2 regions of the Cellulomonas sp. ICMP 17802 genome follow, and region 1 is predicted to be linked to the other one. Evidence: predicted binding sites of a transcription regulator. Region 1 holds the regulator's gene; the other holds the start of a gene.
The links. Region 1 encodes HspR, which represses chaperone genes until heat shock. Its sites were predicted from a motif close to AAGTTGAGTCNNNNNGACTCAACTT; they were not measured.

Region 1 (15,214 bases):
CGCCCAGCTCATCCTCGGCAAGGGACGCAAGGGCATCGACTGGACCATGGCGATCGTCGCCGGCCTGGTCGGCTCCTTCGTCGGCGGGCTGCTGGCCAGCCTCCTTGCGGGTGACGGGCTCGAGCTGCGGCCCAGCGGCATCATCGGGTCGATCGTCGGCGCGGTCATCGTGACCGCCGTCTGGCGCCTGGCCCGCGGTCGCTCCGCCGCCTGACCTCGGGCCGTCAGAGCGCCTGACCTGCGGCCGTCAGAGCGCCTGACCTGCGGCCGTCAGAGCGGCAGCGGCCGGTTCTCCACGACGGACTTCATCACCAGCGTCGACGCCACGCGCTGCACGCCGGGCAGCGTGGACAGGTGGTCGTCGTAGAGCCGCTGGAAGTCGGGCAGGTCGCGCGCGATGACCCGCAGCAGGTAGTCGGGATCGCCGAACAGCCGTTGCGCCAGCAGCACCTGGGGCACCTCGGCGACCGCGTCCTCGAACGCCTCGATGCTCGCCCGCGTGGCCTCGCGCATGGTGACGAAGACGAGCGCCTCGAAGCCGAGCCCCAGCGCCGCCGGGTCGAGGTGCGCCCGGTACCCGCTGATCACGCCCGACCGCTCCAGGGCGCGCAGCCGGCGATGGCACGGGGACACGCTGAGCCGCACCCGTTCGGCCAGCTCCGTCAGCGTCAGCCGTCCGTCCTGCTGCAGCTCCGCAAGGATCTTCCGGTCGATGTCGTCCACGGAGCAGATCCTTCCACGGTGCCGGGATGTCGTCGAAGAAGTGGGCAGCACCTTTGGCCCGATCGCGCCTAGCGTCCCCGTCAGGGATCGGGGACGAGAGGGGATGCGGGCCGTGGACCTCAGCGCTGCCGCCGCGTTCTGGGTCCTGTCGTTGCTGTTCGTCCTGGCCCCCGGGGCCGACTGGGCCTTCGCCATCAGTGCCGGCCTGCACGGCCGCGTGATCGGCCCCGCCGTCGGCGGCCTGCTCGCCGGGCACCTGACGCACACCCTCCTGGTCGCCGTCGGCGTCGGTGCCCTGGTCGCCCGTGCCCCGGAGGTGCTCACCGCGCTGACGGTCGCCGGCGCGGCCTACCTGGTGTGGTTCGGGGTGGGCACCCTGACGCGCGCGGCGGCGCCGCGAGCCGACGACGCCGCCGTGGCGAGGTCGCCGGGGCAGTGGGCGGCCCGCGGCTGGGGGATCAGCGGGCTCAACCCGAAGGTGCTCCTGCTGCTGGTCGCCCTGCTGCCGCAGTTCACCGACCCCGGCGGCGGGTGGCCGCTGCCCGTCCAGATCGCCCTGCTCGGCCTGGCCCACACGGTGAGCTGCGCGGTCGTGTACACCAGCGTGGCGCTGACGGCGCGGCACGTCCTGCGGGCCCGCCCCACCGCGGCGCTGGTGGTCTCGCGGATGTCCGGCGTGGTGATGATCGGCCTGGGAGCCGTGCTGGGCGTCGAGCAGCTGCTCCGGTGACCGTCCGGCTCAGGCGGGGCCGCCGGCCGCGAGCCGCGCGACCTGCGCGTCGAGGTAGCGCCGCTCCGCGACGTTGGTGGCCCGGCCCGCGGCCCGGCGGTAGTGCTCGAGCGCCAGGTCGCGCCGGCCCGCCAGCTCGTGCAGGTACCCCCGCAGCTGGTCGACGCGGGGGAGGCCGTCGTCGACGCCGCCCAGCAGGTCCAGCCCCGCGGCGGGCCCGTCGACCATCGCCGCCGCGACCGCCCGGTTGAGCGTCACCACGGGGTTGCCCGTCATGCGCTCGAGCAGCCCGTAGAGGGCGAGGATCTGCGGCCAGTCCGTGGCGTCGGCGGTCGACGCACGGTCGTGCACCGCGGCGATCGCGGCCTGCAGCTGGTACTCCCCGACGGTCCCGCGCTCGATCGCGTCGTCGAGGAGCGCGAGGCCTTCGGCGATGCGCGCACGGTCCCAGCGGGTCCGGTCCTGGTCCGCCAGCGGCACGAGGTCGCCGGACTCGTCGGTCCGGGCCGGTCGGCGGGCGTCGACGAGCAGGAGGAGGGCGAGCAGCCCGGAGACCTCGGCGTCGTCCTCGGCCGCGTGCACCAGCCGCGCGATCCGGATCGCCTCGTCCGACAGGTCGACGCGCGTCAGGTCGGCCCCGGCGCTGCTGGCGTAGCCCTCGTTGAACATCAGGTACAGCACGCGGAGCACGCTGCGCAGCCGCGCCGGACGCTCCTCGGGCTCCGGCATCGAGAACGGCTCGCCCGACCCCGCGATCCGCTGCTTCCCGCGGCTGATCCGCTGCGCCATGGTCGGCTCGGGCACCAGGAACGCGCGCGCGATCTCCGCGGTGGTCAGGCCCCCGACCGCGCGGAGCGTGAGCGCCACCGCGGACGCAGGGGTGAGCACGGGGTGGCAGCACAGGAACAGCACCGTGAGCGTGTCGTCGTCCTGGGCGGCTGCGCCCGGACCGGGCTCGGTGGCGACACGGGCCTCGCGGTCCCGTCGGGACGCGTCGCTGCGCCACTGGTCGACCATGCGTCGCGACGCCGTCTGCAGGAGCCAGCCGCGCGGCTGCTCCGGGACGCCGTCGGTCGACCAGTGGCGCGCCGCGGCGAGGAGCGCCTCCTGGACCGCGTCCTCCGCGGCGTCGAAGTCCCCCCACCGCCGCGCGAGCGTGCCGAGGACCTGCGGCGCGAGCGTGCGCAGCAGGTCTTCGACGTCGCCCGGGACGTTCAGCGCGGGTCGCTCGCGGTCTCGAGGAACGCGTTCATCTCCTCGACGTCGGAGGGTCCGTCCTCCATGATCCGGCGGACCTGGATCGGCTGCTGCGTCGGGACGCCGCCCCGCCCGGGCACCGCGGACACCAGGCCGGCGATCTCCACCGCCCGGGCCTCGGTCTCCGTCTCGACGATCTGGTAGCCCGCGACCCACTCCTTGAACTCCTGGAACGGCCCGTCGGTGACCACGGTGGTCGCGCCGTCGGACCGCACGACCTTGGCCAGGTCGGGACCCGTGAGGATCTCGCCGCCCACGAGCTCGCCGCTGGCGAGGAGCTCCCGGTTGAGCCGGCCGTAGTAGTTCAGGTGCTCGGCGACCTCGTCGTCGGTCCACTCCGACATCGGCGAGTCGTCCGGACCGCTCTGGAAGTCCACGATCAGCAGGTACTTGGCCATGATGCTCCTCCTTCGTCGTGCCCAGGTTGGCACCTTCACTCGCCGAACGGAGCCGGCTCGCGTTTCTCGACACGGTCAGCAGGAGTAGTTTCCGCGGATGGACCCGTCGTCCTCGACCCGCATGCCCGGCCGGCTCGTGCCCGCGAGCGGCGGCCACGTGCCCGTGCGCGTCCGCGGGTTCCTCGAGCAGGCCGCACCCCGCCGGGCCCGCCGGTCCGAGCGCGGGTTCGCGGTCGCGCTGGCCCGCACCGAGCACGACGTGGTCAAGGTCCTCGACGGGTCGACCGTCCTGGGGTTCCTGCCGCCGACGTGGTCGCAGACGATGGACTTCGAGCTCTGGTCCTGCGAGCAGGCCGGTGAGCCCGCCGTCGCCCGGGCCGTGCTCGAGGGCCCACCCGGCGAGCGCGACCTGTTCGTCATGCTCGACTGGCCGCGCCGCCGGGCCTGACTCAGGCCGTCACGTCGAGCCGCGGTCAGCCGCCTGGGCTGAGCAGCTTCTCCCGGAGCTCCCGCACGGGGCAGCGTCGACCGGATCGTCATGCCGGGCTACGGCCGGTCCGTGGCGTCCCGCATCCCCGGCGCGACCTTCGTGCTGGTCGAGGACGCCGGCCACCTGCCGCACCTGGAGAACCCCGCCGCGCTCGACCAGTTCCTGGAGCCTTGCTGACCGACGCCGGCGCGGGGATCCTCGCAGCATGATCGGTCGCCTGCACCACCTGGTCATCGACTGCCCCGACCCCGACCGGCTGGCGGCCTTCTACGCGAGCCTGCTGGGCCAGCGGATCACCTACCGGTCGCCCGACTTCGTCGTCGTGGCGCCGGCCGAGGACACCTCGGGGCTCGCGTTCCAGCTGGCCCCCGACCACCAGCCGCCCGACTGGCCGGACCCGCGCCGGCCGCAGCAGATGCACCTGGACGTCATGGTCGACGACCTCGAGGACGCCGACGCGGCCGTGCTCGCCCTCGGCGCGCGCCGGCTCCCCGCGGGCGACCACGTGTACGCCGACCCGGCCGGGCACCCGTTCTGCCTGATCCCGCGGCCGCCGTGGGCGCCGGCGCTGGAGTAGTCCACGGCTAGAGAACGACCTCCACCACCTTGCGGATCGCGAAGTCGCTGCTGCGGATCTCGACCTCTTCGCGCGCGACCAGGACGGCCGAGCCGCGGTCGACGCGGTACGCGACGTCCCGCGTCTCCGGCAGGACGACCAGCTCGGAGTCGCTGCGGCCGTCGCAGCGGAGCTGCCGCTCGAGGTCCCCGATCGCCCGGTGAAGAGCCTCGTCGACGTCGACCTCGTCGCCGTCGGACGGCGCCGCCTCGACGGCATCCACCACCGCGACGGTCCGGTCGGAGATGCTGCACACGGTGCCCGAGGGGTCGAGGGTGACGCGCACGTGACCGTCCCCGCCTCGGGCCATCGGCGTCCCCTCGTACACCTGACGGAAGTGGGCGGTGACGTCGGCGACGGCCGTCTCGGTCTGGTCGCCGTCGCGGCTCACGCCGCCGTGCTCGGTCACCGTGAGGGCGTCGAACACCAGCTCGGTGTCCAGCTCCAGGGAGCGGACCGTCTGCTCGGCGATCTCCCTGGCCGCGTCCAGGTCGATCGACCGGGCGTCGCGGTAGGGCTCGGCGAGGAACGCCTCGGAGGACCCGTCCGGCGACAGGACGAGACGCGGGCCGACGGCGTCGGCACGGTCGTCCCTGCGGTGGGGATCGGGCGACGCCGCCGAAGCGACCAGCGCCCGGATCCCGAACCGCTCGCCCAGGCTCCGCGCGGCTTCGTCGTCGACGGGCCGGCGCTCCACCGAGAGGCGCATCGGTGACGGCGGGACGGTGATCGTGATGACGACCTCGATCACGGCCGGGCCCGCCGATCGCCACCAGTACCAGTTGTCGGAGACGGCGCCGCCGTGGAACAGGCGCTCGTTCCAGAGCCGGTCCTGAGCCTCCTCGGCGGTCGCGCCGCAGGCGGTCGACGACGGCCGGTGGTTCGTCAGGGTCGCGAACGCAGCGTCCTGCCAGGCCTGGCTGAACGACTTCCCCGTGTTCCACTCCCGGAAGAACCCGGCGCCGACCCCGCCGACGTCGTAGGTGAGCCCGTCGAAGCCGAAGATCATCCGCGCGCCCTTGTTCGGCTCCGCCCAGGTGCGCCAGGGGTTCTGCCCCCCGTGCATCTGCAGCGAGTCGCACCCGTGGAGCAGGAGGTAGCGCAGGCGCTGGTCGCCGAACGACATCCGCGTGGAGTCGGCCTGCAGGGTGTTGTCCCACGTGCGGCCCATCGCGGCGACGTAGCGACCATCCGCAGCCATGCCCATGTGCGTGTGCTCGTAGAGCACGCGGACGGAGTCCATGCCGAGGCTGTCCTGCCAGTTGTCGTACTCCCGGTTGAACCGCCACTCGCGCACGTCGTCGTCCCGCGCGTGGAAGTTGACCCCGTTGAACTGCCGGACGTAGTCGAGGAACCCCTTCACGTCGTCGTGCGGGCTGCTCAGCGCGGCGTCCCCGCTCGGGAAGACCTGCACCGAGACGCCCGCGTACATGTTGTCGGCCACTGTTCTCCCCCTGACGGCACGCCGTCCCGCCGCGGTGCGGGCTGCACAAGGGAGGAGCGGGCCCGACCGGAGGTGATACCGCTCCCGTCAGGGACACTGGTGCCAGCAACGTGACCGTCGACAAGGAGTCCGCCGTGCCCCAGGGAACTGTCCGCTGGTTCGACGCCGAGCGGGGGTTCGGCTTCCTCTACCTCGGGGACGGGGTCGAGGACCTCTTCGTCCACGCGTCCGAGATCATCGGCGCCGACGTGCTCCGCGAGGGCCAGGTCGTCGAGTTCGAGGCGGGCGAGGGCGACCGCGGCCCGCAGGCCCGCCGGGTCCGGATCACGGGCGAGCACGCCCCGGACGCGCTGCTGGGCGTCCTCGGCACGGTCTCCTGGTACGAGCCGGGCAAGGGCTACGGCTTCATCTCGCCCGACGGCGGCGGCGCAGAGATCTTCGTGCACAGCTCGGCCATCGTGGGCGGCGGCGTGATCTCGGACGGGCAGCGCGTGGCGTTCCTGGTGGTCGACGGGGACAAGGGGCCGCAGGCGGACCACCTGCTGCCGCTCGGGCCGGAGGCCATGGGACGACCTCGGGCGTCGGACGGGGCGGACGGCACCGTGTCCTGGTACGACGTCGACAAGGGGTTCGGCTTCGTCACGCCCGACTCGGGCGGCGAGGACCTCTTCGTCCACGTCCGGGCGCTGCCCGCGGGAGCGACCGAGCTGTCCGAGGGCGATCGCGTGACCTACGACGTCGGCACCAGCGAGAAGGGTCTCCAGGCCCGCAACATCCGGCTCGTCGGGGGTGCGCCCGGGGCGTCGGGTCGCGCTCGGTCCGGCCCCCCGAGGGAGTCCGCCGGCCCCGTCCGCGGCGGCGAGGGCGTGGTCGCGCGCTACGACGCGGAGCGCGGGTTCGGCTTCATCACCCCGGACGCGGGCGGTGACGACCTGTTCGTGCACGTGTCGGTCGTGCGGGGATCCGACGCGCTGCAGGAGGGCGACCGGGTTCGGTTCCAGATCCGCCAGAGCGACCGGGGGCCGCAGGCGGACGCCGTCGAACGGGTCTGAGCCAGCGCATCCGCTCAGGACGCCACGCTTCGGGACGGCAGGACCACGGTGGTGTGTCAGGAAGCGGCGCGTACCGCGTAGCGCACGTAGACCACGCCGTTCTCGAACCGTCCGTGGTCCAGCAGCCCCAGGTCGAGTCGGACGCCCCGCGGCAGCGCCGGCTTGCCTCCGCCCACGACCACCGGGCACAGGAGCAGCACGCACTCGTCGACGAGCCCGTGCCGGAATGCCTCGGCCCCGAGGGTCGCACCGCCGATGCTGAGGTCCGCGCCGGACTCCTCCTTGAGGCGTCGTACCGCCTCGGGGTCGAACCTCCGCTCGATCCTGGTCCGCGCCGTCGACACCGCGTCGAGCGTCGTGGAGTAGACGACCTTGTCGGCGTCGCGCCAGATCCCCGCGTACTCGCGGACGACGGCCGGCTCGCTCGCCAACCAGTCGTCGCTCTCCCAGACGCGCATCGTCTCGTACATGCGGCGGCCGTAGAGCGACGTACCGATCTGCCGCTCGTGCTCGTTCCAGAACGCGTGCACCTGCTCGTCGGGGACCGACCAGTCGAACGAGCCGTCCTCGTCCTCCAGGTAGCCGTCGAGCGAGGTGTTCGCGGCGTAGATCAGCTTGCCCATGGGTGCCTCCGGCCGGTCGGGGCTTCAGGGTGGCAGTGGCACGGAAGCACCGGCAAGACGGGGCGCCGGTGGGAGCCGTCTGCCCGTCGGCAGGGTGAACAGTGCCAGCGCGAGCTGAGCCGCGGTCGCCGGGAATGCATCCCGACGGACCAAGGTTGAGCCCAACAGACTCAAGTTCGACCCCCTCGGGTTTGCGCGCGGCCGGAAGCCGACGCAGACTTGAGCCAGCCGGACTCAAGAGCGAGACCCGTAGTCCCCGGAAGCACACGAAAGAAGGCACACACATGGCACGAGCAGTCGGCATCGACCTCGGTACCACCAACTCGGTGGTCGCTGTCCTCGAGGGCGGCGAGCCCACGGTCATCGCCAACGCCGAGGGGTCGCGCACGACGCCGTCGGTGGTCGCGTTCTCCAAGACGGGCGAGGTGCTGGTCGGCGAGATCGCCAAGCGCCAGGCCGTCACCAACGTCGACCGCACGATCACGTCCGTCAAGCGCCACATGGGCACGGACTGGTCGCAGACGATCGACGACAAGAAGTACACCGCGCAGGAGATCAGCGCGCGGGTGCTCTCCAAGCTCAAGCGCGACGCGGAGGCCTACCTGGGCGAGCCCGTCACCGAGGCCGTCATCACCGTCCCGGCGTACTTCAACGACGCCGAGCGCCAGGCCACCAAGGACGCCGGCGCCATCGCGGGCCTCAACGTCCTGCGCATCATCAACGAGCCCACCGCTGCGGCCCTGGCCTACGGCCTCGAGCGCGGCAAGGAGGACGAGCTCATCCTCGTCTTCGACCTCGGTGGCGGCACGTTCGACGTGTCCCTCCTCGAGGTGGGCAAGGACGACGACGGCTTCTCGACGATCGAGGTCCGCGCGACCTCGGGCGACAACCGCCTCGGCGGCGACGACTGGGACCAGCGCATCGTCGAGTTCCTCATCTCCGAGGTGAAGAACTCCACGGGCGTCGACCTGGGCAAGGACAAGATCGCCGTGCAGCGTCTGCGTGAGGCTGCCGAGCAGGCCAAGAAGGAGCTCTCGTCCGCGACGAGCACCAACATCTCGCTGCAGTACCTGTCGATGAGCGAGAACGGCCCGGTCCACCTGGACACCAAGCTGTCGCGCGCGCAGTTCCAGCAGATGACGCAGGACCTGCTCGACCGCACCAAGGCGCCGTTCCAGTCGGTCATCCGGGACGCGGGCATCAAGCTCGCGGACATCGACCACGTGGTGCTCGTCGGCGGCTCGACCCGCATGCCCGCGGTCACCGAGGTGGTCAAGGAGCTCACGGGCGGCAAGGAGCCCAACAAGGGCGTCAACCCGGACGAGGTCGTCGCCGTCGGTGCCGCGCTGCAGGCCGGCGTCATGAAGGGCGACCGCAAGGACGTCCTGCTCATCGACGTCACCCCGCTGAGCCTCGGCATCGAGACCAAGGGCGGCGTGATGACCAAGCTCATCGAGCGCAACACGGCCATCCCCACCAAGCGGTCCGAGATCTTCTCCACGGCCGAGGACAACCAGCCGTCGGTGCTGATCCAGGTGTTCCAGGGCGAGCGTGAGTTCGCGCGGGACAACAAGCCGCTGGGCACGTTCGAGCTGACCGGCATCGCGCCGGCTCCGCGTGGCGTGCCGCAGATCGAGGTCACGTTTGACATCGACGCCAATGGCATCGTGCACGTGTCCGCCAAGGACCGCGGCACCAACAAGGAGCAGTCGATGACGATCACCGGCGGCTCGGCCCTCCCCAAGGAGGACATCGAGCGCATGGTGCGCGAGGCCGAGGAGCACGCGGCCGAGGACAAGGCGCGTCGCGAGGAGGCCGAGACCCGGAACTCCGCCGAGCAGCTGGTGTACTCGACCGAGAAGCTGCTGGTCGACAACGCGGACAAGCTGCCCGAGGACGTGAAGACCGAGGTGCAGACCGCGGTCACCGAGCTCAAGACGGCGCTCGCGGGCACCGACGTCGCCGAGGTCAAGGCCAAGCACTCGGCCCTGCTCGCGGCGAGCCAGAAGATCGGCGAGGCGATCTACTCGGCCGACAACATGGCGGCCAACGCGCCGGCCGACGAGCAGCCCGCTGCTGACGCGTCGTCCGACGAGGACGTCGTGGACGCCGAGATCGTCGACGACGAGGACGAGGCGGTCAAGTGACCTCCGGCACCGACGACGCCGGCGACGGCCTGACTCCTGAGGAGCAGGTCCTCGCCGACGCCGAGTCCATCGCGGCGTCCGCCGAGGAGGAGGTCGTGCTCGAGGGCCTCGTCGAGGCCGAGAAGCTCGCGGCCGAGCGGCTGGAGGAGCTCCAGCGCTCGAAGGCGGCCTACTACAACCTCGAGCAGCAGTACTCCGGGTTCGTGAAGCGGTCGAAGGCCGACGCCCTCGCCGCCCACGACCGGGGCGTGCACGCGATCGTCGAGGCGCTCATCCCGGTGCTGGACGACATCGAGCTGGCCCGCCAGCACGGTGACCTCACCGGACCGTTCGTGTCCATCGCGGAGAAGCTCGAGGCGACCCTCGGTCGCTTCGGGGTGATCCGGTACGGCGCGGTCGGCGAGCCGTTCGACCCCGCGATCCACGAGGCGCTCATGCACTCGCACGCGGCGGACGTCACGGAGTCGACCGTGCAGATGGTGCTGCAGCCCGGGTACCGCACGCCCGACCGGGTCCTGCGGGCCGCCCGCGTCGCGGTCGTGGATCCCGAGGCGTAGAACCCGAGTAGCGTCCGGGCAACGAGCACTCGTTGCCCGGACGCTGCACACAGAGACGAAGGAAGGAGCGGCGTGACCGGTCAGGACTGGCTCGAGAAGGACTTCTACTCGGTCCTCGGCGTCCCCAAGGACGCTGACGCCGCGACGATCAAGAAGGCGTACCGCAAGCTCGCCCGGCAGATGCACCCGGACCACAACCCGGGTGACGCCAAGGCCGAGGCGCGGTTCAAGGACGTCGGGGAGGCGTACGCGGTCCTGTCCGACGCCGAGCAGCGCGGCCAGTACGACCAGCTGCGGGCCATGGCCGGCGGTCCGCGCTTCACGTCCGGCAGCCGCGGCGGGACTGCGGGGTTCGAGGACGTCTTCGGCGGCATGTTCGGCGGCCAGCAGGGCGGTCGCGTCCGGTACACCAACGCTCCCGGCGGGGCGGCCGGCTTCGAGGACATCCTCGGCGGGCTGTTCGGCACCAGCGGCGCCGGCGGGTTCGCCCCCGGTCCGCAGCAGGGCGCCGACCTGGCGACGAGCGCGACCCTCCCGTTCCGTCAGGCGGTCGAGGGCTCGACGGTCTCCCTCGTGGTCGAGGGCCGCACCGTCAACGCGCGCATCCCCGCCGGCGTCCGCGACGGCCAGAAGATCCGGCTGCGCGGCAAGGGTCGTCCCGGCGAGCGCGGCGGACCGGCGGGCGACCTGGTGATCACCGTCCGCGTGACCCCGCACCCGGTCTTCGCCCTCGACGGCGACCACCTGCGCATCACCGTCCCGGTGGCCTTCGACGAGGCCGCGCTGGGCGCCACCATCGAGGTGCCGACGCTCGACGGCTCGACCGTCCGCGTCCGCGTGCCCGAGGGGACCCCGTCCGGTCGCGTGCTGCGCGTCAAGGGCAAGGGCGTCCCCGGCACCAAGGGCGACCTGCTCATCACCGTCCAGGTCGTGGTCCCCCAGCGGCTCAACACCGCAGCCCGCGAGGCCGTCCAGGCGTTCGGCATCGCCACGTCCGGTGAGGACGTGCGCGCGGGCCTGCTCGACGCGGCGAAGACGTAGCCATGGTCTCCGAGGACGCCAAGGTCTATGTGATCTCGGTCGCCGCCGAGCTGGCCGGCATGCACCCGCAGACCCTGCGCCAGTACGACCGGCTCGGCCTGGTCAGCCCCAGCCGGGCGAGCGGCCGCGGCCGCCGGTACTCGCTGCGCGACATCGCGACCCTGCGCGAGGTGCAGCGGCTGTCGCAGGACGAGGGCGTCAACCTGGCCGGCATCAAGCGGATCCTCGAGCTCGAGTCGGAGCTGGACGGGCTGCGGCGCCAGGTCGAGTACCTGCGCGCGTTCGTCGCGCCGGGCCGCCGGGTGTTCACGGCCGACCGAACGGGAGCCGTCGAGGCGGTCAGCCGCACCGCCAGCCGCAGCCGCCGCCCGACCACCACGGCGGACCGCGCGGCCGTGGTCCTCTGGCGCCCGTCGCGCTGACCCCTCCAGCGTCCGCGCATCCGGTCGCCCGAGCGCACGAATCTGCGGACGCTGCCGCCGTGGACCCGTTGCGTCCGCACATCCGGTCGCTGGGGCGCGCGAATCTGCGGACGTCCGCGGGAGCGGCCACTTCCTGCCGGGTGGCCATGGGAGCGACGACCATCGCTGCCTAGACTCGGCGCTCGTGACGACCGACCTCGACCTCGACCGGGCCCGCCGCGACACCCCCGGCATCGACCACGTCGCCCACCTCAACAACGCCGGCGGCGCCCTGCGCCCGAGTCTCGTGACCGACACCGTCGTCGCGCACCTGCGCCGCGAGGCGGAGATCGGTCCGTACGAGGCCGAGGCCGAGGCGGAGGACCGGGTGGCGGCGGTCTACGACTCGGTCGCCCGCCTGGTCGGCGCACAGCGGGACGAGATCGCGCTCGTGCAGAGCGCGACGGCCGCGTGGAACGTGGCGTTCGCCTCGCTCAGCATCAAGCCCGGCCAGCGTCTCCTCACCGCGCGCACCGAGTACATCAGCAACGCCATCGGCCTGCTCCAGGCGTGCGAGCGCTCGGGCGCGACGCTCGAGGTGATCGAGGACGACGAGCACGGCCAGGTGGACCTCGACCGGCTGGAGAGCCGGCTCGACGACGACGTCGCGCTGGTGGCCCTGACCCACGTGCCGACCGGCGGCGGCGTGGTCAACCCGGCCGCGGAGGTCGGGGTCCTCACGCGGAAGGCCGGCGTGCCGTTCCTGCTCGACGCGTGCCAGTCGGTCGGCCAGCTCGACGTGGACGTCGACGACCTCGGCTGCGACCTGCTCGCGGCGACCGGGCGCAAGTTCCTGCGCGGTCCGCGGGGCACCGGGTTCCTCTACGCGAGCCGGACGGTCACGGAGCGGCTGGTCCCGCCCGTGCTCGGCCTCGGCGCGGCCACCTGGACGTCCCCGAGCACGTGGGAGGCGGTCCCCGGCGCGCTGCGGTTCGAGACGTGGGAGCGGTCGATCGCCGACAACCTCGGGCTCGGCGCGGCGGCGGACTACGCCCTGGGGTTCGGGCTGCCGGCGATCGAGCGCCGCGTGGTCGGGCTGGCCGACCGGCTCCGCGCCGACCTGGCCGAGCTGCCGGGCGTCACGGTGCGCGACAAAGGCGTGCGCCGGTCGGGCATCGTCACGTTCACGGTCGAGGGGCGGTCCGCCGACGAGGTCCGCGCCCGGGTCGCCGCCGCGGGCGTGAACGTCAGCGTCACGCGCCTGTCGTCGGCCCAGCTCGACTTCGGCGCGCGCGGCCTGACCGAGGTGGTCCGCGCGTCGCCGCACTACTACACGTCGGACGAGGAGCTCGACCGGCTGCTCGCGGCGCTGCGCTGAGCCGTCCCCAGGGTGGGGCGCCGTCTGCTCGGGTAGGTTCGCTGCCGTGCGTGCGATCCCCAAGGACTACCCGCCCATCGTCTACATCCCTGCGGCCCGGCACGTGGCCGACCCCGCCGACCTCGAGGTCCTGTACCGGGAGACCAAGGACGGCCGGACGGCCCTGCTCGTCTACTCGGCGCTCGACCGGCTGATGCGGTGCTGCGGCGAGGACCAGCCGTGGTTCACCCTGCCGACGGCGGAGCTCCAGCAGCTGTGGGACGTGCGCCCGTTCGACCTCGTGCTGCTCGACCTGCCCGTGCCGGACGACCAGCGGTTCGGGGCGTCCGCATGAGCGTCGAGACCGACCACCAGGCGCTCGACCAGATCGCGCAGCGGCTCCGCGCGGCGGGCACCGCCCTCGACCGGGCGTCGACCAGCATGCCCGGCGCCGTCGACGCGGGGGTCGCCACCGAGCTGCTCGCGGCCGTCCTGCACACCTTCGCGGACACGTCGGCCCGGCTCACCTACGAGGCCGACCACCTCGCCGGCGTGACCGAGGAGTGCGTCGCGGACTACCGCGCGACGGACAGCGGCGTCACCGAGCGCTTCCGCACCCTGGGGCAGTGGTGACGGCCGCGCTCCAGACGGAGATCGCGGGGTCGCCCGCGAGCATCCGCGGGGCCGCGACCTGGCTGCGGGGCTCCTTCTCCACCGCGGCGTCGACGCTCTCCGACGACGTCCGCACCCAGCGCACGCAGTCGGCATCGGCGTGGGTGGGTGACGCCGGCGACGGCCAGCGCCGCCGGCTGGCGACCCTGGCCGACACGGCCGACGGCGTCTCCGGCATCGCGTCCAGCACCGCGGGCGACCTCGACGCGCTCGCCACCGCGCTGCAGACCGCGCAGTCGGAGATGGAGCGCGCGCGCTCGGTCGCCCGCGCGGGCGGCCTCACCGTGACGGGGACCCTGGTGCAGGCGCCCGGACCCGCGCCGGCCGCCGTGCCGTCGCTGGCGGCGGACGCGACGCCGGCCGAGGTCGCGGCGCACGACCAGGGGGTCGCCGCGATCGACGACCACAACGCGCAGGTCACCGCGTGGAACGCCACGGTCGGGATCGCCGAGGGCGTCCAGACCGGTTGGGCCGAGGCGCTCACGTCGGCCGCCGGCACGTGGCAGTCGAACTCCGGCAACCTCACCGGTCTGGCCAACGACCTCATGTCCGCCGGCGTCTCGGCCGCCGCCATCTCGGTGGTCGCCTTCAACGCCTCGCAGCGGATGGCCGGCTACCAGGCGGCGGCGCAGTCCTACGCGGCGCACGTCCGGGCGGTGACGACGCCCGAGGGGCGGATCACCACGTCCGCCTGGCACTTCTACGAGCTGCTCGACGGTTCGACCGACAACGCCGGCCTCGCGGCCCGGGCCGCCGAGGATCTGCGCGGCGCGCGCGTCCCCGTGGGGCTGGCGCGCGGGCTCCTGGTGCTGGGCGTCGCGGCGACCGGCTACAGCATCTACGACGACACGCAGCACGGGGAGTCGCCGGCGCAGGCCGCGGTCTCCAACGGGGTCGGCTTCCTGGCGTCGCTCGGCGCCGGGGCGGCCGCCGGCGCGGGGGTCGGTGCGCTCGTCGGCACCTTCGTCCCGGTGCCGGTGGTCGGCACGGTCGCCGGAGCGGTCGTCGGCACCATCATCGGCACGGGCGTCGGCCTCATCACCTCGGGGGCCATCGACTCGATGTGGGAGAACGGCGTGGATGACCTGGGCGACGTCGGCACGGCGATCGCCGACGGCTGGGACGAGCTCACCGGAACGGTGTCCGACGCGGGCGACCTGGTGGGCGACGCGGCCGACGCCGTGGGCGGCGCGGCGAAGGACGCGTGGGATGCCATCTTCTGAGTCCACGGGCGCAGGCCGGGGCTTCCTCTGGTTCGTCGTCATCGCCAACGCCGTGCTCGGCGGGTTCGTGCTCGGGCTCTCGCTCGCGATGCTCGTCGCGCGGGGCCAGAGCACGTGGAGCGTGCCCGCCGCCTTGCTCGGCGTCGCCGTCGGGCTGGGCTGGGTCGGGCTCGGCTCGGTGGGCTTCCACCGGACGTACCTGCACCGCGCGCCGCAGGACGGGCGGAGCGTGACCACGCAGCCCGTCGACGGCGTCCCGGCGCTCGTGCTGCCGTGGCGGTCGACGCTGCTGCTGCTCCCGATGCTGACCGTCGCGTTCCTCGTCCTCGTGCTGGTCGGGGTCGCGGCGGCGCTGCTGCGCGACGGCAACGGCGGCGCCTGGCTCGTCGTCGTGCTCGCCGCCCTGCTGGCGCTGCTGCTGCCCGACACGGTCCTGCGGGCCGCCCGCGACCCGCGCGTCGTGCTGACGGCGCAGGGCATCGG
Region 2 (15,214 bases), on a different contig from region 1:
GACGAGCAGCAGCACGATCGCGAGGCCGACGACGATGAGCAGGAACACGGGGAACGCGTCGGCGAGCTTCTGGGTGATGTCGATGTTCGCGGCGGCGGCCCCGGTGACCCACAGCTGCGTGCCCGTGGCGGACTCGACTGCCGGGCGGGCGTCGCGGATCGCGTGCACCAGGTCCGCGGTCTCCACCGAGTCCGGGGCGCCCGTCGGGATGACGACGACCAGCGCGGCCTCGGCACCCTCGGTGGCGCCGGGTGCGGCGATCGGCGCCGCGTAGGCGACGTCGGGCAGCGCGGCGACCGTCGAGGTCACCTCGCCGACCGCGCCCTGGAGCTTCGAGGGGTCGTCCTTGGCGTCGACGAGCACGACCAGCGGGCCGTTGAAGCCGGGACCGAACCCGTCGGCGAGCAGCTCGTAGGCCACGCGGTCGCCCGACCCCTCGGGCTCGCGGCCGGCGTTCGGCAGGCCGAGCCGCAGGCTCAGCGCCGGGATCGCGATGGTCAGCAGCACGCCGGCGCCGACGACCAGCGTGACGATCGGGTGCGTGGTGACGAACGCGCCCCAGCGGTTGCGCGCCGCGCGCGAGTGCTCGGCCTGCTTCAGCGCCCGGCCGCGCGGACGCAGCCGCTCGCCGGCGAAGCCCATGAGGGCCGGCAGCAGGGTGACCGCGACGAGCACCGCGATGACGACCGTGGCGGCGGCCGCGAGGCCCATGGCGGACAGGAACGGGATGCCGGTGACGGTCAGCGCCGCGAGCGCGATGACGACGGTCGTCCCGGCGAAGACCACCGCGCTGCCGGCCGTGCCGACCGCGTGCCCGGCCGACTCGAGCGGGCTCATGCCGTCGGCCAGCTGCTGGCGGTGTCGGGACAGCAGGAACAGGGCGTAGTCGATGCCGACCGCCAACCCCAGCATGAGGGCGAGGGTCAGCGTGGACGACGAGATGCTGGCGACCCCCGACAGCGACAGCACGCCGGCGACGCCGATGCCGACGCCGAGCAGGGCGGTGAGGATCGGCATGCCCGCCGCGAGCAGCGACCCGAACGTCACGACGAGCACGACGAGCGCGACCACCAGACCGATCGCCTCGGTCGGGCCGGCCAGCTCGAGGGGCGCCGTGAACGGTCCGCCCGCGAGGGCGACCTGGTACCCGTCGGCCTCCAGGCCCGCGGCGGCGTCATCGAGTGCCTGCGTCGTCGCGTCGGGGATGTCGTCGACACCCACGCCGAACGCCACGTCCACGTACAGCACGCTGCCGTCCGGCGCGACGGCCTGGGCCTGCACCGGGTCGGACACCGCGGCCACGTCCTCGGCGCTGGCCACCGGCGCGAGCGCCGTGAGGACGTCCTGGATGCCGGTCCCCGTGAGGAACGACTCGCCCTCGGGGGCGGCGACGACCACGCGCGCGCTGGAGGTGTCGCCACCCTGCTGGGCCGACATGCTGCTGTCGGAGCCGACGTCGGCGGCCTGGTCGCCGAGCCGCTCCGCGACCAGCTCCTGGGCCCGCTGGGACTCGGTCCCGGGGATGGAGAAGGAGTCGGAGATGTTCAGCCCCGAGGCGATCGCTCCGAACCCGGCGGCGGCCAGCACCACCAGCCAGGCGACGAGCACGATCCAGCGGTGGCGGAAGCTTCCCCGGCCGAGACGGTCCAGCACGCGTGCCATGTTCACTCCTTGGTCGACGGGCGCAGGATATACGACAGTTGTTGGATAGCCGAGGTGGCATCATGGACAAGGTGACGATCCAGGACGAGGGCGCCCGGGTGGACCCGAGGGTGCTGCGCACGCGCCGCCTGCTCCAGGATGCCCTGCTGTCGCTCGCGCGGGAACGGAGCCTCGACGAGATCTCCGTCGCGGACGTGGCCGACCGCGCGACCGTCAACCGCAGCACGTTCTACCAGCACTACCCCGACACGGACACCCTGCTGGCCGACGCGCTGGACGCGCAGGCCGCCCAGGTGGGCGCCGACCTCACCCAGATCCGCCCGGGCGCGGCGCAGGACGACGCCCCCGAGGTCCTCGTCCGGTACGCCACGCACGTCGCCGAGAACGTCGCCCTGTACCGCAGCGCGCTGGGCGAGCACGGCTCCCCGGTGGCCGTCGCGCGGCTGCGGCGACGCATCGGCGCATTGGCGCTCGAGGGCCTCGAGCTGCACGGCGCGCCGCCCGCCCTGTCCGCGCTGCCCCGACCCATCGCCGCCGCCGCGCTGGCCGGCTCGGTCATCGGGGTGCTGGTCGCGTGGCTCGAGCGCGACCCGCTCCCCCCGCCCCGCGACGTGGCCTCCTGGGCCTGGTCCGCGGTGAGCGGCTGGCCCCCGGAGGCCTGACGACCGGCTCGCGACGCCGGACGTCCGCACCCGTGGGGGCCCTGACCCGCAGGAACGCGGACGTTGGCGCGGGTGCAACCGTTGCGTCCGCACTCGTGTGGGCCCTGACCCGCAGGAACGCGGACGTTGCGTGGGTGGAACCGTTGCGTCCGCACTCGTGAGGGTCCTGGCCGGCAGGAGTGCGGACGTTGCGTGGGTGGGACCGTTGCGTCCGCACTCGTGAGGGTCCTGGCCGGCAGGAGTGCGGACGTTGCGTGGGTGGGACCGTTGCGTCCGCACTCGTGAGGGTCCTGGCCCGCAGGAACGCGGACGTCCGCAGATTCGCGCGCCCCGGCGACCCGGTGTGCGGACGTTGGCGGGTAGTCGAGCGGACGTCCGCAGATTCGCGCGCCCTGGCGACCGGATGTGCGGACGTTGGCGCTGGTTCGGGGGCGCGGAGCCCGCGCAGGTCAGGTGAAGTACGCGCCGCCGTTGACGTCGAGGATCGTGCCCGTGACGAACGCGGCGCCGTCCGAGGCGAGGTAGACGACGGCCTCGGCGACGTCGTCGGGGGCGCCCGCGCGGTTCAGGGGCGAGGCGGCGACGGCGGCGCGCTGCGCGGGCTCGGGCGTGTGCGTGGCGTGCAGCGGGGTGCCGCCGACGAACCCGGGGGCGACCACGTTCACGGTGATCCGACGCGGCCCGACCTCGCGGGCGAGCGCCCGGCTGAACCCCTCGAGCGCGGCCTTCGCCGTGGCGTACGCGACCATCCCCGTGCCGCCGCCGCTGCGCGCCGCCTGGGCGCCGATCGTGATGATGCGGCCGCCGTCGGGCATGACCGCGAGCGCGGCCCGGCTGGCGTAGAACGCGGACGAGAGGTTGAGGTCGAGCACGCCGTGCCAGTGGGCGTCGTCCATGGCCGCCACGCTGCGGCGCTCGACGGGTCCGCCCACGTTGTTCACCAGGATGTCGAGACCGCCGCCGAGCATGGACGCGGCGTCGCTGACCGCCTTGTCGACGTCCCAGCTGCGCCGCAGGTCCACCTGGAACGAGGCCGCGGTGCGCCCGGTGTCCTTGATCTCGGCGACGACCGCGGTCGAGTCGTGCGACAGATGGGTGATCGCCACGTCGGCACCCGCCCGTGCGAGGGCGAGGGCGACGGCGCGGCCGATCCCCGAGGCGCCGCCCGTGACGAGAGCGCGACGACCCGCGAGCGCGTCCTGCACGTCCTCGACCTCCTGTGCCCGATGTGTTGTGCGCACCGTACGGGAGCGGTTCGTCCTGCTCAACACCACTCTGTCCGAATCATCCGATTGCCTATCGTGTCGGCGGCGCCGGGTAGCGTCCTGCCCCATGCGCCTGGCCACCTGGAACATCAACTCGATCCGCGCCCGCACCGACCGCGCGGTCGCCTTCCTGGAGCGGACGGGTGTTGACGTCCTGGCGCTGCAGGAGACCAAGGTCAAGGACGAGCAGTTCCCGCGGGAGGCGTTCGAGGCGCTGGGGTACGAGGTGGCGACCAGCGGCTTCTCACAGTGGAACGGTGTGGCCATCGTGAGCAAGGTCGGCATCGAGGACGTCGAGGCCGGGTTCCCCGGCATGCCGACGTGGGGTGACCCGGCGGCGGCCGAGGCCCGGGCGCTCGGCGCGACCTGCGGCGGCGTGCGCGTGTGGAGCCTGTACGTGCCGAACGGACGCGAGATCGACGACCCCCACTACGCGTACAAGCTCGACTGGCTCGGCCGGCTGCGGGACGCGGCGGAGGGCTGGCTCGCCGGCGACGCCGAGGCCCAGGTCGCCCTCGTCGGCGACTGGAACATCGCGCCGCTGGACACCGACGTCTGGGACATCGGCGTGTTCGCCGGTCGCACCCACGTGACGCCTGCCGAGCGTGACGCGTTCACCGCCATCGCCGGGGCGGGATACACCGAGGTCTCCCGCGTGCACCTGCCCGCCGAGCACACCTACACGTACTGGGACTACCAGCAGCTGCGGTTCCCTCGGAACGAGGGCATGCGCATCGACCTGACCTACGCGACGCCGGCGCTCGCCGCCCGCGTGACCGGCGTGACCATCGAGCGCAACGAGCGCAAGGGCAAGGCGCCGTCCGACCACGTGCCGGTCATCCTCGAGATCGCCGACTGAGCCCGGACGCGCGGGTGATGTCGGTGGAAAGGCCGTTCGGGGCGGGGGCGCAGTGGGCTAGGTTGCGCGCATGAGCAACGAGCCTGGGGGGCCGGCTCCGGTTCCCGACCCCTACGCCGTCCCGGACCCGGCGGCCGGCCCGCCCGTGCAGCCCAGCGGCGCCGAGGCGACGCCGCCCGTGGCTCCCGGCGCCTTCGAGGCGCCCCTGCCGTACGCCGGCAGCGCCGTGCCGCCGAGCGCTTCCGGGCCGCAGCCGGGCACGACCCCGTACGGCCAGCCCGTCGCCCCGTACGGCGCGCCCCAGGCCGGAGCTCCGCAGTTCGGCGCACCTGAGGCCGGCGCACCCCCGTACGGAGCTCCGCCATACGGCGCGCCCCAGGCCGGCGCGCCCCAGTACGGGGCTCCGCAGTACGGGGCCCCCCAGCCCGCGGCCTACGGCACCCCGCAGTACGGGACGCCCGGCTACGAGCAGCCCACGCCCTACGGCGCGCAGCCGTACGGGTACGGGCAGCCGTACGGGCAGCCCTACGTCACGCCGCCCACCGAGGGCCTGGCCATCGCGTCGTTCGTCACCAGCCTGGTCGGGATGTTCCTCGGCGGGCTCCCCGGCGTGGTCGGCCTCGGGCTCGGCATCGCGGCGCTGCGGCGCATCCGGGTGTCGGGCAAGGCGGGCCGGGGCTGGGCGATCGCGGGCATCGTGATCGGCGGGATCGGCATCCTCTGGATGCTGGCCGTCATCGCCTACTTCGTGATCGTGCTCGCGGTCTTCGGCGCCACCGGTGGGTTCTCGGACGTCGCCGACGAGGTCGGGCAGAGCATCGACGAGGGGTCCGGCGGCACGCCGGGCACGGACAGCGGATCGACGCTCCCCGACTTCGCGCTGCGGACCGACCTGACCACCGGCACGTGCCTGACCACCTTCGCGATGACGTACGACATGAGCGACACGGACGCGGTCGACTGCGCCGAGCCGCACGACGCCGAGGTGGTCGGCCTCATCCCGATGTCGGGTCCCGTGAGCCTCGACGCCGACGACGAGTTCGACACGGCGTACAACGAGGCGTGGGACGCCTGCGACCAGCTCACCGAGGGGCTGCTGCCCGGCTACTTCTCCGACGGCGACATCAGCCTGTACTTCCCGCACCCGGACGACTACGCCGCGGGCACCACCTCGGCCTACTGCGTCTACTACGGCGACGAGCCGGGCATGACGGGCTCGGCGACGGCCGGGACCTTGCAGCTGGCGGGCGCGGGGACGTCGTCCTGACCGGTCCCGCGTCCCCGTACTCCTACCCCGAGGCGCACTACGCGCCGGGGTGGGTGGCGCCGCGCCCGCCGCTCGAGCCGACGGCCGTCTGGTCCCTGGTCACGGGCCTGCTCGGACTAGGCCCGGTGGCCCTCGTGCTCGCCGCCGTGGCCCTGCGCCGGGTAGCTTCCCGGCACACCCGCGGCCGGGGCCTGGCCATCGCCGGCGGGGTGCTCGGCATGCTGGGCACGGTAGCGCTGGCCGTGGTCGGCACGACCCTCGTGCTCACGGCGCTGGCCACCCGCCCCCTGCCCGCCGACGTGCCCTCCGCGCGGAGCGCGCACGCCCAGCAGCTGGTCACGGGCAACTGCCTGGCCACGGTCCCGGCGGACGGCCCGGTCGACTCGGTCCGGGTGGTGCCCTGCGCCGACCCCCACGAGGCGCAGGTGATCACCGAGTTCTCGTTCGCCGAGAACGCCGTCTGGCCCGGCCAGCAGGCGGCCGACGCCCGCGTGGCGCGCGCCTGCGTGCTCGACGACGCCGAGATCGGCGCCGGCGTCCGGACCGTGACGTGGTCGCCGACCGAGCGCTCGTGGGCGAAAGGGGACCGCATCGGGCTGTGCCTGGCGGTGGTCGACGGGGGCGGCGTCACCGGGTCGTTCCTCGACGGGTCGGCGAACCTCCCCTGATCCCAGACACTTACCACGTGGTAGGTAATGGGTTAGGGTGGCGGCACCAACCCCACCGAGGAGGAACCCCGCGATGGCGCAGGTCTTCGACGTCGAACGAGTCCTGGCCCAGCTGACCCTGGAGGAGAAGGCGTCCCTGACGTCCGGCTCCGACTTCTGGCACACGCAGGGCGTCGAGCGCGCCGGGGTGCCCGCGATCATGGTCACTGACGGCCCGCACGGCCTGCGCAAGCAGCCCGAGGACGCCGACCACCTGGGCCTCGGCAACTCCGTCCCGGCCACGTGCTTCCCGACCGCGGCCGCGCTGGGCTCGTCGTGGGACGTCGAGCTGGTCACCCGCGTGGGCGAGGCGCTCGGGCGCGAGACGCGGGCCAACGACGTCGCCGTCCTGCTGGGCCCGGGGGTCAACATCAAGCGGACGCCGCTGTGCGGCCGCAACTTCGAGTACGTCTCCGAGGACCCCGTGGTCGCGGGCGAGCTGGGCACCGCGATCGTCCGCGGCATCCAGAGCCAGGGCGTGGGCACGTCGCTCAAGCACTTCGCGGCCAACAACCAGGAGTCCGACCGCATGCGCGTGTCGGCCGAGGTCGACGAGCGGACCCTGCGCGAGATCTACCTGCCGGCGTTCGAGCGGGTGGTGACGAACGCCCAGCCGTGGACCGTGATGTGCGCGTACAACAAGGTCAACGGCACGTACGCGTCCGAGAACCACTGGCTGCTCACCGAGGTGCTGCGCGACGAGTGGGCGTTCGAGGGGCTCGTCGTCTCCGACTGGGGCGCCGTGCACGACCGCGTCCCCGCGCTCGCCGCGGGCCTCGACCTGCAGATGCCGGCCGCCGGCCCGCGTCCCGACGCCGAGGTCGTGGCCGCCGTCCGCGACGGCTCGCTGGACGAGGCCGTGCTCGACGTCGCCGTCCGCCGGGTGCTGCGGCTGGTCGCGCAGTCGCTGCCCGGCCTGTCGTCGGACGACTCGTTCGACGTGGACGCCCACCACGAGCTCGCCCGCGAGGCCGCGGCGGCCGGGTCGGTGCTGCTCAAGAACGACGGCGGCCTGCTGCCGCTTCGTTCGACCGAGGGCGTCGCGGTGATCGGCGAGTTCGCGCGCACCCCGCGCTACCAGGGCGCCGGCTCGTCGCAGGTGAACCCGACGCGGCTCGACTCCGCGCTGGACGCGCTGCGGTCGGCCGGCGACGTCGCCTTCGCCGCGGGCTTCACCATCGCGGGCGGTCCGTCGGGTTCCGACGAGGAGCTGCTGGCCGAGGCCGTGGACACGGCGCGCGGCGCCGACACCGTCGTCGCGTTCCTCGGCCTGCCGGGCCCCGACGAGTCCGAGGGCTACGACCGCCCGCGGCTCGGCCTGCCTGACAACCAGGTGGCGACCCTGCGCGCGATCGCGGCGGTCAACCCGCGGGTGGTCGTCGTGCTCGCCAACGGCTCGGCCGTCAGCGTGACCGACTGGCGCGACCTCGCCCCGGCGATCCTCGAGACCTGGCTCGGCGGCCAGGCCGGCGGCTCGGCGGTCGCCGACCTGCTGCTGGGCGTGCGCACCCCGTCCGGCCGGCTCACCGAGACGATCCCGCACCGGATCGAGGACACCCCGGCGTTCGGCAACTTCCCGGGCGAGGCCGGCGTCGTCCGCTACGGCGAGGGCGTGCTGGTGGGCTACCGCTGGTACGACACCCGCGCGATGGACGTCGCCTACCCGTTCGGGCACGGACTCTCCTACACGACCTTCGCCTATGACGACGTGGCGGCGACCGCCGACGGCACCGACGTCACGGTGACCGCGACGATCACCAACACGGGGCCGGTCGCCGGCGCCGAGGTGGTCCAGGTCTACGTCCGGGACCCGCAGGCCTCGGTGCTGCGCCCGACGCGCGAGCTCAAGGCGTTCGCCAAGGTGCCGCTCGAGCCGGGCGAGTCCCGCGAGGTCTCGTTCGCGCTGACCGCGCGGGACCTGTCGTACTGGCACCCGGGCCTGCGCCGCTGGGTGGTCGAGGGCGGCGAGTTCGTCATCGAGGTCGGCGCCTCGTCCCGGGACCTGCGCGGGTCGGTGTCGCTCGACGTCGAGGGCGAGCCGCTCTGGGGCGAGCTCACGCCGATGTCGACGGTCGAGGAGTGGTTCGCGCACCCCGTCGGCGGCCCCCTGCTGCAGGCCGCGCTGGTGCCCCCCGCCGGCATGGGCCCGATGGACGAGACCATGCAGGCGATGATCCTGCAGATGCCCGCCAAGGTCATCGCGGAGTTCGGCATGGCCGGCTTCGACCGCGAGGCGCTGGACGCCCTGGTGACCGAGGCCGCCGCGGGCTGATCGGGCGGGCCGGCCGCACCTGCGAGGATCGCCCGATGGACCTCGACGCGGCGCTGGACCGGCTCGACGCCGCGGGGGTGTGGCTCGACCCTGCGCTGACCTCCGACGAGATCGCGGAGGTCGAGCGGCGGTTCGGGTTCACCTTCTGCTCCGACCACCGCGAGCTGCTCGGTCGCGCGGTCCCGGTGGGCGACGGTTGGCCGGACTGGCTGGACGACGACGAGACACCGCTGCGCGCCCGCCTGGCGTGGCCGGTCGACGGCGTCGTGCACGACGTCCTGCACGACGGCTTCTGGCCGGCCTCCTGGGGTCCCCGGCCGCCCGAGGGCCTCGAGGCCGCCGCGCGGAGCCGGCTCGCGGCCGTCCCGACGATGGTGCCGGTCTACGCGCACCGCTACCTGCCGGGCGGCGCCGCGCGACCGGGGACGCCCGTCTTCTCGATCTACCAGACGGACGTCATCCGCTACGGCTCCGACCTCACCGACTACCTCGCGCGCGAGTTCCTCGGCCGCTCGGGGCCCGTCCCCGTGCCCGACCCGTCGCTCCGGGTGCCGTTCTGGTCCGAGCTCGCCGACGGCGTCGACCCGTCCGGCATGTGATGACAGGCGCAGTCAGTCGGTGAGCAGGGCCGCGAGCTGGGCGCGCAGGGCGGCCGCCATGTCGGGGCGGCTCTCGGGGGTGTCCGCGGCCAGCAGCCACTGGATCTGCATGCCGTCCATGACCGCGATGGTCAGGCGCGCGGCGGTCACCGGGTCGATGCCCGGGCGGAGGCGGCCCTCGTCGCGGAACCGCTCGAGCTCGGCGACCGAGCGCGCCACGACCCTGCGGTAGCGCTCCTGGAAGAACGCGTGCGCGGGGTGGTCCGGCGACGTGGCCTCCGCGGAGAGCGTCGCGAACAGCTGGACGATGCCGGGCCGCGACGCGTTGCGCTCGACCAGCATCGACAGCGCGTCGAGGTAGTCGTGCCCGGCGTCCAGGTCGGCGCGGATGGCCAGCCCGTCGACCTCGTCGCGACGCTCCAGGACCGCCGCCAGCAGGGCCGCCTTGCTGGGGAAGTGGTGCAGCAGGCCGGGGTGCGAGATGCCGACGCGGGAGGCCACCTCGCGCAGGGAGGCCGTGTGGTAGCCAACCTCGCCGAACAGCTGCACGGCCGCGTCGAGGATCTCCTCGCGGGTCGCCCGCCCCTTGGCGTAGCCGCCGGCGCGGGCGCCCGGCCCGGTCGTCACCTCGGTGGTCATGGCGCCAGGATCCCACGCGGGACCAATCCCGACCAGGTGGTAACCAGCGCCACCCGTCACCGCGTGCTGCTGACCTCCAGCCCGTCCCCGCCGCGCTCCACCACCACGGTGTCGCCGTCGCGGACCTCGCCCGACAGGATCTGCCGGGCCAGCCGGTCGCCGATCTCCTTCTGCACCAGGCGCCGCAGGGGCCGTGCGCCGTAGGCCGGGTCGTACCCCTCGAGCGCGAGCCACTCGCGCGCGGCGGGCGTGACCTGGAGCGTCAGCCGCCGGTCGGTCAGGCGCGTGGCCAGTGCGGCGACCTGCAGCTCCACGATGTGCCCGATCTCGTCGAGCGACAGCGGGTCGAAGAGCACAACGTCGTCCAGGCGGTTGAGGAACTCGGGCTTGAACGCCGTGCGCACGGCGGACATGACCGCGTCGCGCTTCTCGTCCTCGGAGAGCATCGGGTCCACCAGGAACTGCGAGCCGAGGTTCGACGTGAGCACCAGGATCACGTTGCGGAAGTCGACCGTGCGCCCCTGCCCGTCGGTCAGGCGACCGTCGTCGAGCACCTGCAGCAGCACGTCGAACACCTCGGGGTGCGCCTTCTCCACCTCGTCGAGCAGCACCACGGAGTACGGGCGACGCCGCACGGCCTCGGTCAGCTGGCCGCCCTCCTCGTACCCGACGTACCCGGGGGGCGCGCCGACGAGCCGGGCCACCGAGTGCTTCTCGGCGTACTCGGACATGTCGATGCGGACCATGGCGCGCTCGTCGTCGAACAGGAAGTCCGCGAGCGCCTTGGCCAGCTCGGTCTTGCCGACGCCGGTGGGCCCGAGGAACAGGAAGCTGCCCGTCGGGCGGTCGGGGTCGGAGATGCCCGCGCGGGCGCGGCGGACCGCGTCGGACACCGCGGCGACGGCGGGGCGCTGGCCGATCAGGCGCTCGCCCAGCACCTCCTCCATGCGCAGCAGCTTGGCGGTCTCGCCCTCGAGCAGCCGGCCGGCGGGGATCCCGGTCCACTGCGCGACCACCTCGGCCACCTCGTCGGGACCCACCTTTTCGGCGATCATCGGCGGGCCGTCGGGCGCGGCGTCGATCGACGCCTCCTCGGCCTCGGCCACCGAGATCTGCTCCTGCAGCGCGGGGATCTCGCCGTAGAGGATGCGCGCGGCCTTCTCGTTCTCGCCCTCGCGCAGCAGCCGCTCGGCGTCGGTGCGCAGCGTGTCCAGCCGGGCCTTGAGCTCGCCGACCAGGTTGTGCCCGGCCTTCTCCTTCTCCCACCGCGCGGTCAGGGACGCCAGGTCCTCGCGCCGGTCGGCCAGGTCCTTGCGCAGCCGCTCCAGGCGGTCGGCCGAGGCGGGGTCGTCGGACTCGCTGAGCACGACCTCCTCCATCTCGAGCCGGGTGACGGCACGCTGCAGCTCGTCGATCTCGACCGGCGAGGAGTCCAGCTCCATGCGCAAGCGCGAGGCGGCCTCGTCGACCAGGTCGATGGCCTTGTCGGGCAGCTGACGGCCGGTGATGTACCGGTCGGACAGGGTCGCCGCCGCGACGAGGGCCGAGTCCGCGATGGTCACCTTGTGGTGCGCCTCGTACCGCTCCTTGAGCCCGCGCAGGATGGCGACGGTGTCCTCCACGGACGGCTCGCCGACGAACACCTGCTGGAACCGGCGCTCGAGCGCGGGGTCCTTCTCGATGCGCTCGCGGTACTCGTCGAGCGTCGTGGCACCCACCAGGCGCAGCTCGCCGCGGGCCAGCATGGGCTTGAGCATGTTGCCCGCGTCCATCGCGCCCTCGGAGCCGGCGCCCGCGCCGACCACCGTGTGGAGCTCGTCGATGAACGTGACGACCTCGCCGTTGGAGCCCGTGATCTCGGCCAGCACGGCCTTGAGCCGCTCCTCGAACTCCCCGCGGTACTTGGCGCCGGCCACCATGGCGGCCAGGTCGAGCGCCACGAGCTTCTTGCCGCGCAGCGACTCGGGCACGTCACCGGCGACGATGCGCTGCGCGAGCCCCTCGACCACGGCGGTCTTGCCGACGCCGGGCTCGCCGATGAGCACGGGGTTGTTCTTGGTGCGGCGCGAGAGCACCTGCACCACGCGGCGGATCTCGGCGTCGCGGCCGATCACGGGGTCGAGCTTGCCCTCGCGCGCCCGCTGCGTCAGGTCGAGGCCGTACTGCTCGAGCGCCTTGTAGGTGCCCTCGGGGTTGGGCGTCGTGACGCGCGCCGAACCGCGCACCGCCGGCAGTGCGGCCGCGAGCGCGTCGCGGGACGCGCCCTGGGCGCGCAGCGCGTCGGCCACGCCGGACTGCCCGGTGGCCAGGCCGAGCAGCAGGTGCTCGGTGGAGACGTAGTCGTCGCCGAGCGAGCGCGCCTCGGAGGAGGCGGCCTCGAGCGCGGTCGACGTGGCACGGGACGCGGACGGCTGCGCGACGGTCGAGCCGCTGGTGGTGGGCAGGTTGACGAGCATCCCCCGGACCGCGCGGCCGAGCGCCCCGCGGTCGGCGCCGACGGCGTCGAGCAGCCCGTTGGCCACGCCGCCCTCCTGCTGGAGCAGGGCGTTGAGCACGTGCGCGGGCTCGAGCTGCGGGTTGCCGGCGGCGGACGCCTGCTGGATGGCGTCGCCCAGGGCCTCCTGGGACCGGGTGGTGAACTTGGCGTCCACGTGTCCTCCTGTGTGTCGTGTTCTCTGCCCGTCGCAACGACCGTCAGAGTTGAGTCTATTCCGCTCAAGTCTGTCCGCGCTCACCCGTGGCACGATCACGCCATGGACGACGACGCCCCGGACGTGCTCGGCCCCGGCTGGACCTCCCGCACGCTCCCGCTGCGGCCCGACGGCCGCACGCCCGACCCCGTCGCCACCCTGGTGCACCGCACGGGGACCCCGAGCCGGCGCGCGCTGCTCTACGTGCACGGCTTCGTCGACTACTTCTTCCACACCGGGTTCGGCGACGCGATGGGCGCGCACGGCTACGACGTCTACGCCCTCGACCTGCGCGACTACGGACGCTCGATCCGCGACGGCCGCCCGGCCAACTACGTCACCGACCTCGGCGCGTTCGCCGAGGAGATCGACGCGGCGGTCCGGGTGGTCCGGGCCGACCACGACGAGGTGGTGCTGCTCGGGCACTCGATGGGCGGGCTGGTCACGTCCCTGTGGGCCGACTCGCGTCGCGGCGAGGGCCTCATCGACGCGCTCGTGCTCAACAGCCCGTGGCTGGACCTGCGCGGCTCGCGGTTCGAGCGCACGGTGCTCACGACCGTGCTCGACGGCGTCGGCGCGGTCGCTCCGAGCCTGCCCATCGCGAAGCTGGGCCCGTTCTACGGCCGCGCGCTGCACGAGGGCACCGGCGGAGAGTGGTCCTACGACCTCGCGTGGAAGCCGCTCGACGGGTTCCCCGTCCGGGCCGGCTTCGTCCGGACGATCCGTCGCGGGCACAAGCGGGTGGCCCGGGGGCTCGCGATCGACGTCCCGGTGCTGGTGCTGGCCTCCGACGCCTCGGGCCCCGACGATGCGTGGCACGACGCCCTGGTCACCACCGACTCGGTGCTGGACGTGGCGGACATGCGGCGGCTGGCGCCGAACCTCGGACCGGACGTGACCTTCGTCGAGGTGCCCGGCGGCGCGCACGACCTCGCGCTGTCCCCGCGGCCGGCCCGCGACACCTACGTCGCCGACGTGCTCGCGTTCCTCGACGCCCGGCTCCCTTAGGCCGCGGGGGCGCGCTCTCGGCCGGGCGCGCGCCCGTCCCCGGGCGGCGCCAGCAGGGGCGGCCGGTTGGTCACCAGCAGCCAGGCGGCCAGCGTGGCCAGCAGCAACCCGATCAGCAGCGACACCTGCGGCACCACGGCGACCGCCATGAACAGGCTCAGCCAGCCGTTGCGCGTGGCCGCGACGACAATGCCGACCACCCCCGCGCCCACCGCGAGCGCCAGCGGCACGGCGTCCCAGAGGGTGTGCACGGCGAACCCGAGCGCGACCCCGACGAACAGCGCCGGGAAGATCCGTCCGCCGCGGAACCCCGACGTGGCGGCGACCAGCAGCGCGAGGAGCTTGATGCCGGCCATCGCCAGGAACCCGGCGGCCGTCGTGGTGGCGGCCAGCCCCGGGAGCTCCTGCATCTGCGAGAGGCCCTTGAACAGGGTCACCTCTCCCCCGAGGGCACCGAGCAGGCCGAGCAGCAGGCCGCCCGCCGTGAGCATGAGGACGGGGTGGCCGATGCGCTGGAAGATCCGGTGCATCGGCACGAACAGGTAGACGGCGATCAGCCCGACGGCGGCCGCGCCCAGCGCAATGACCACCGCGAGGCCGAGGTCCTTCAGCCCCGCGTACGTGTAGGCCGGGACGTCCACGGAGAGGTCCAGGTCCTCCAGCTGCAGCATGGTGAGCGCGCCCGTGGTGGCGGCGACGAGCGGCGCGAACAGCCGGTCCCACAGCGGGATCCTGCGGTCGCCGGCGTCCAGCTCCGAGAGCAGCAGCGCCGCCGCGACGGGCGTGCCGAACATCGCGCCGATGGTGCCCGAGACCGCGATGGCGAGCCAGACCGGGGCGTTCACCTTGGGCAGGAACCGCAGTCCGAACGCGACCGCGAGGCCCACGTTGATGCCGATGATCGGGTTCTCGGGCCCGAGGCTGACGCCGCCCGCCAGCATGAGCACCAGCGCCAGCGCGAGCCCGGGCAGCACCCGCAGCGGCAGCGGCGCGGCCACCAGCTCCTGGGTGGCCGGGTCCGGGCCCGCGTGACCGGGGACGTAGCGCACCACGAGCCCGATCAGCAGGCCGGTGGCCGTGAGCACGCCGATGATCCAGAGCGCCGAGTCCGAGCTCACGCCGACCGCGGCGCTGAGGTCGTCCCAGACCCAGCCCTCGAGCTGCTTGGCCAGCCAGCTGAGCGCGAAGAGCGTGAGCGCGCACCCGATGCCGATGATCGCGGCGGGCACGGCGAGCCGCACGAGGCCCGCTACCGGGACGCGGAACGGCTCCTCGACGACGGGCTCTGGTGCGGTGGTCACAGCGACGGCTCCTCGGGCTCCGACAACGAGAGAAGGGCTCCGACCACGGCGGGCGTCCGCGCGATCCGGCGCTCCAGGGACGCCAGCACGTGCGACGCGTCGTCCTCGGCCAGGTTGCCGGTGAGATCCACCGCGCCGGTCAGGTAGACCTGCCGGGCGCCCACGTACTCCAGGCGCAGCTCGGTGACGCGCTCGATCTCCGGCAGCTCGAGCAGCGCGCGCAGCGCGGCCGCCTGCAGACGCGGGTCCGCCACCTGACCCACCAGGAACCTGCGGTTGCGGT

Region 2: the regulator HspR is predicted to act here: its motif matches at 12,630-12,654, upstream of clpB (ATP-dependent chaperone ClpB).

Annotation. Positions count from the first base shown of each region.
Region 1 is NZ_JBGFQZ010000005.1:15,749-30,962, reverse strand. Features, by position in the region: gene AB5970_RS07065 (GlsB/YeaQ/YmgE family stress response membrane protein) at 1-214, shown strand, start outside; gene AB5970_RS07060 (Lrp/AsnC family transcriptional regulator) at 271-723, opposite strand; gene AB5970_RS07055 (LysE family translocator) at 836-1,453, shown strand; gene AB5970_RS07050 (RNA polymerase sigma factor) at 1,463-2,641, opposite strand; gene AB5970_RS07045 (YciI family protein) at 2,668-3,108, opposite strand; gene AB5970_RS07040 (hypothetical protein) at 3,206-3,556, shown strand; gene AB5970_RS07035 (alpha/beta fold hydrolase) at 3,668-3,775, shown strand; gene AB5970_RS07030 (VOC family protein) at 3,804-4,175, shown strand; gene AB5970_RS07025 (DUF6345 domain-containing protein) at 4,183-5,658, opposite strand; gene AB5970_RS07020 (cold-shock protein) at 5,793-6,710, shown strand; gene AB5970_RS07015 (dihydrofolate reductase family protein) at 6,767-7,333, opposite strand; gene dnaK (molecular chaperone DnaK) at 7,618-9,480, shown strand; gene grpE (nucleotide exchange factor GrpE) at 9,477-10,037, shown strand; gene AB5970_RS07000 (DnaJ C-terminal domain-containing protein) at 10,110-11,078, shown strand; gene AB5970_RS06995 (heat shock protein transcriptional repressor HspR) at 11,081-11,500, shown strand; gene AB5970_RS06990 (aminotransferase class V-fold PLP-dependent enzyme) at 11,685-12,857, shown strand; gene AB5970_RS06985 (SAV_915 family protein) at 12,904-13,191, shown strand; gene AB5970_RS06980 (hypothetical protein) at 13,188-13,469, shown strand; gene AB5970_RS06975 (hypothetical protein) at 13,463-14,731, shown strand; gene AB5970_RS06970 (hypothetical protein) at 14,718-15,214, shown strand, end outside.
Region 2 is NZ_JBGFQZ010000001.1:397,313-412,526, reverse strand. Features, by position in the region: gene AB5970_RS02085 (MMPL family transporter) at 1-1,662, opposite strand, end outside; gene AB5970_RS02080 (TetR/AcrR family transcriptional regulator) at 1,725-2,324, shown strand; gene AB5970_RS02075 (SDR family NAD(P)-dependent oxidoreductase) at 2,774-3,529, opposite strand; gene AB5970_RS02070 (exodeoxyribonuclease III) at 3,657-4,448, shown strand; gene AB5970_RS02065 (DUF4190 domain-containing protein) at 4,519-5,715, shown strand; gene AB5970_RS02060 (DUF4190 domain-containing protein) at 5,769-6,383, shown strand; gene AB5970_RS02055 (beta-glucosidase) at 6,457-8,694, shown strand; gene AB5970_RS02050 (hypothetical protein) at 8,730-9,293, shown strand; gene AB5970_RS02045 (TetR/AcrR family transcriptional regulator) at 9,306-9,932, opposite strand; gene clpB (ATP-dependent chaperone ClpB) at 9,989-12,583, opposite strand; gene AB5970_RS02035 (alpha/beta hydrolase) at 12,686-13,630, shown strand; gene AB5970_RS02030 (ion channel protein) at 13,627-14,931, opposite strand; gene AB5970_RS02025 (cation diffusion facilitator family transporter) at 14,928-15,214, opposite strand, start outside.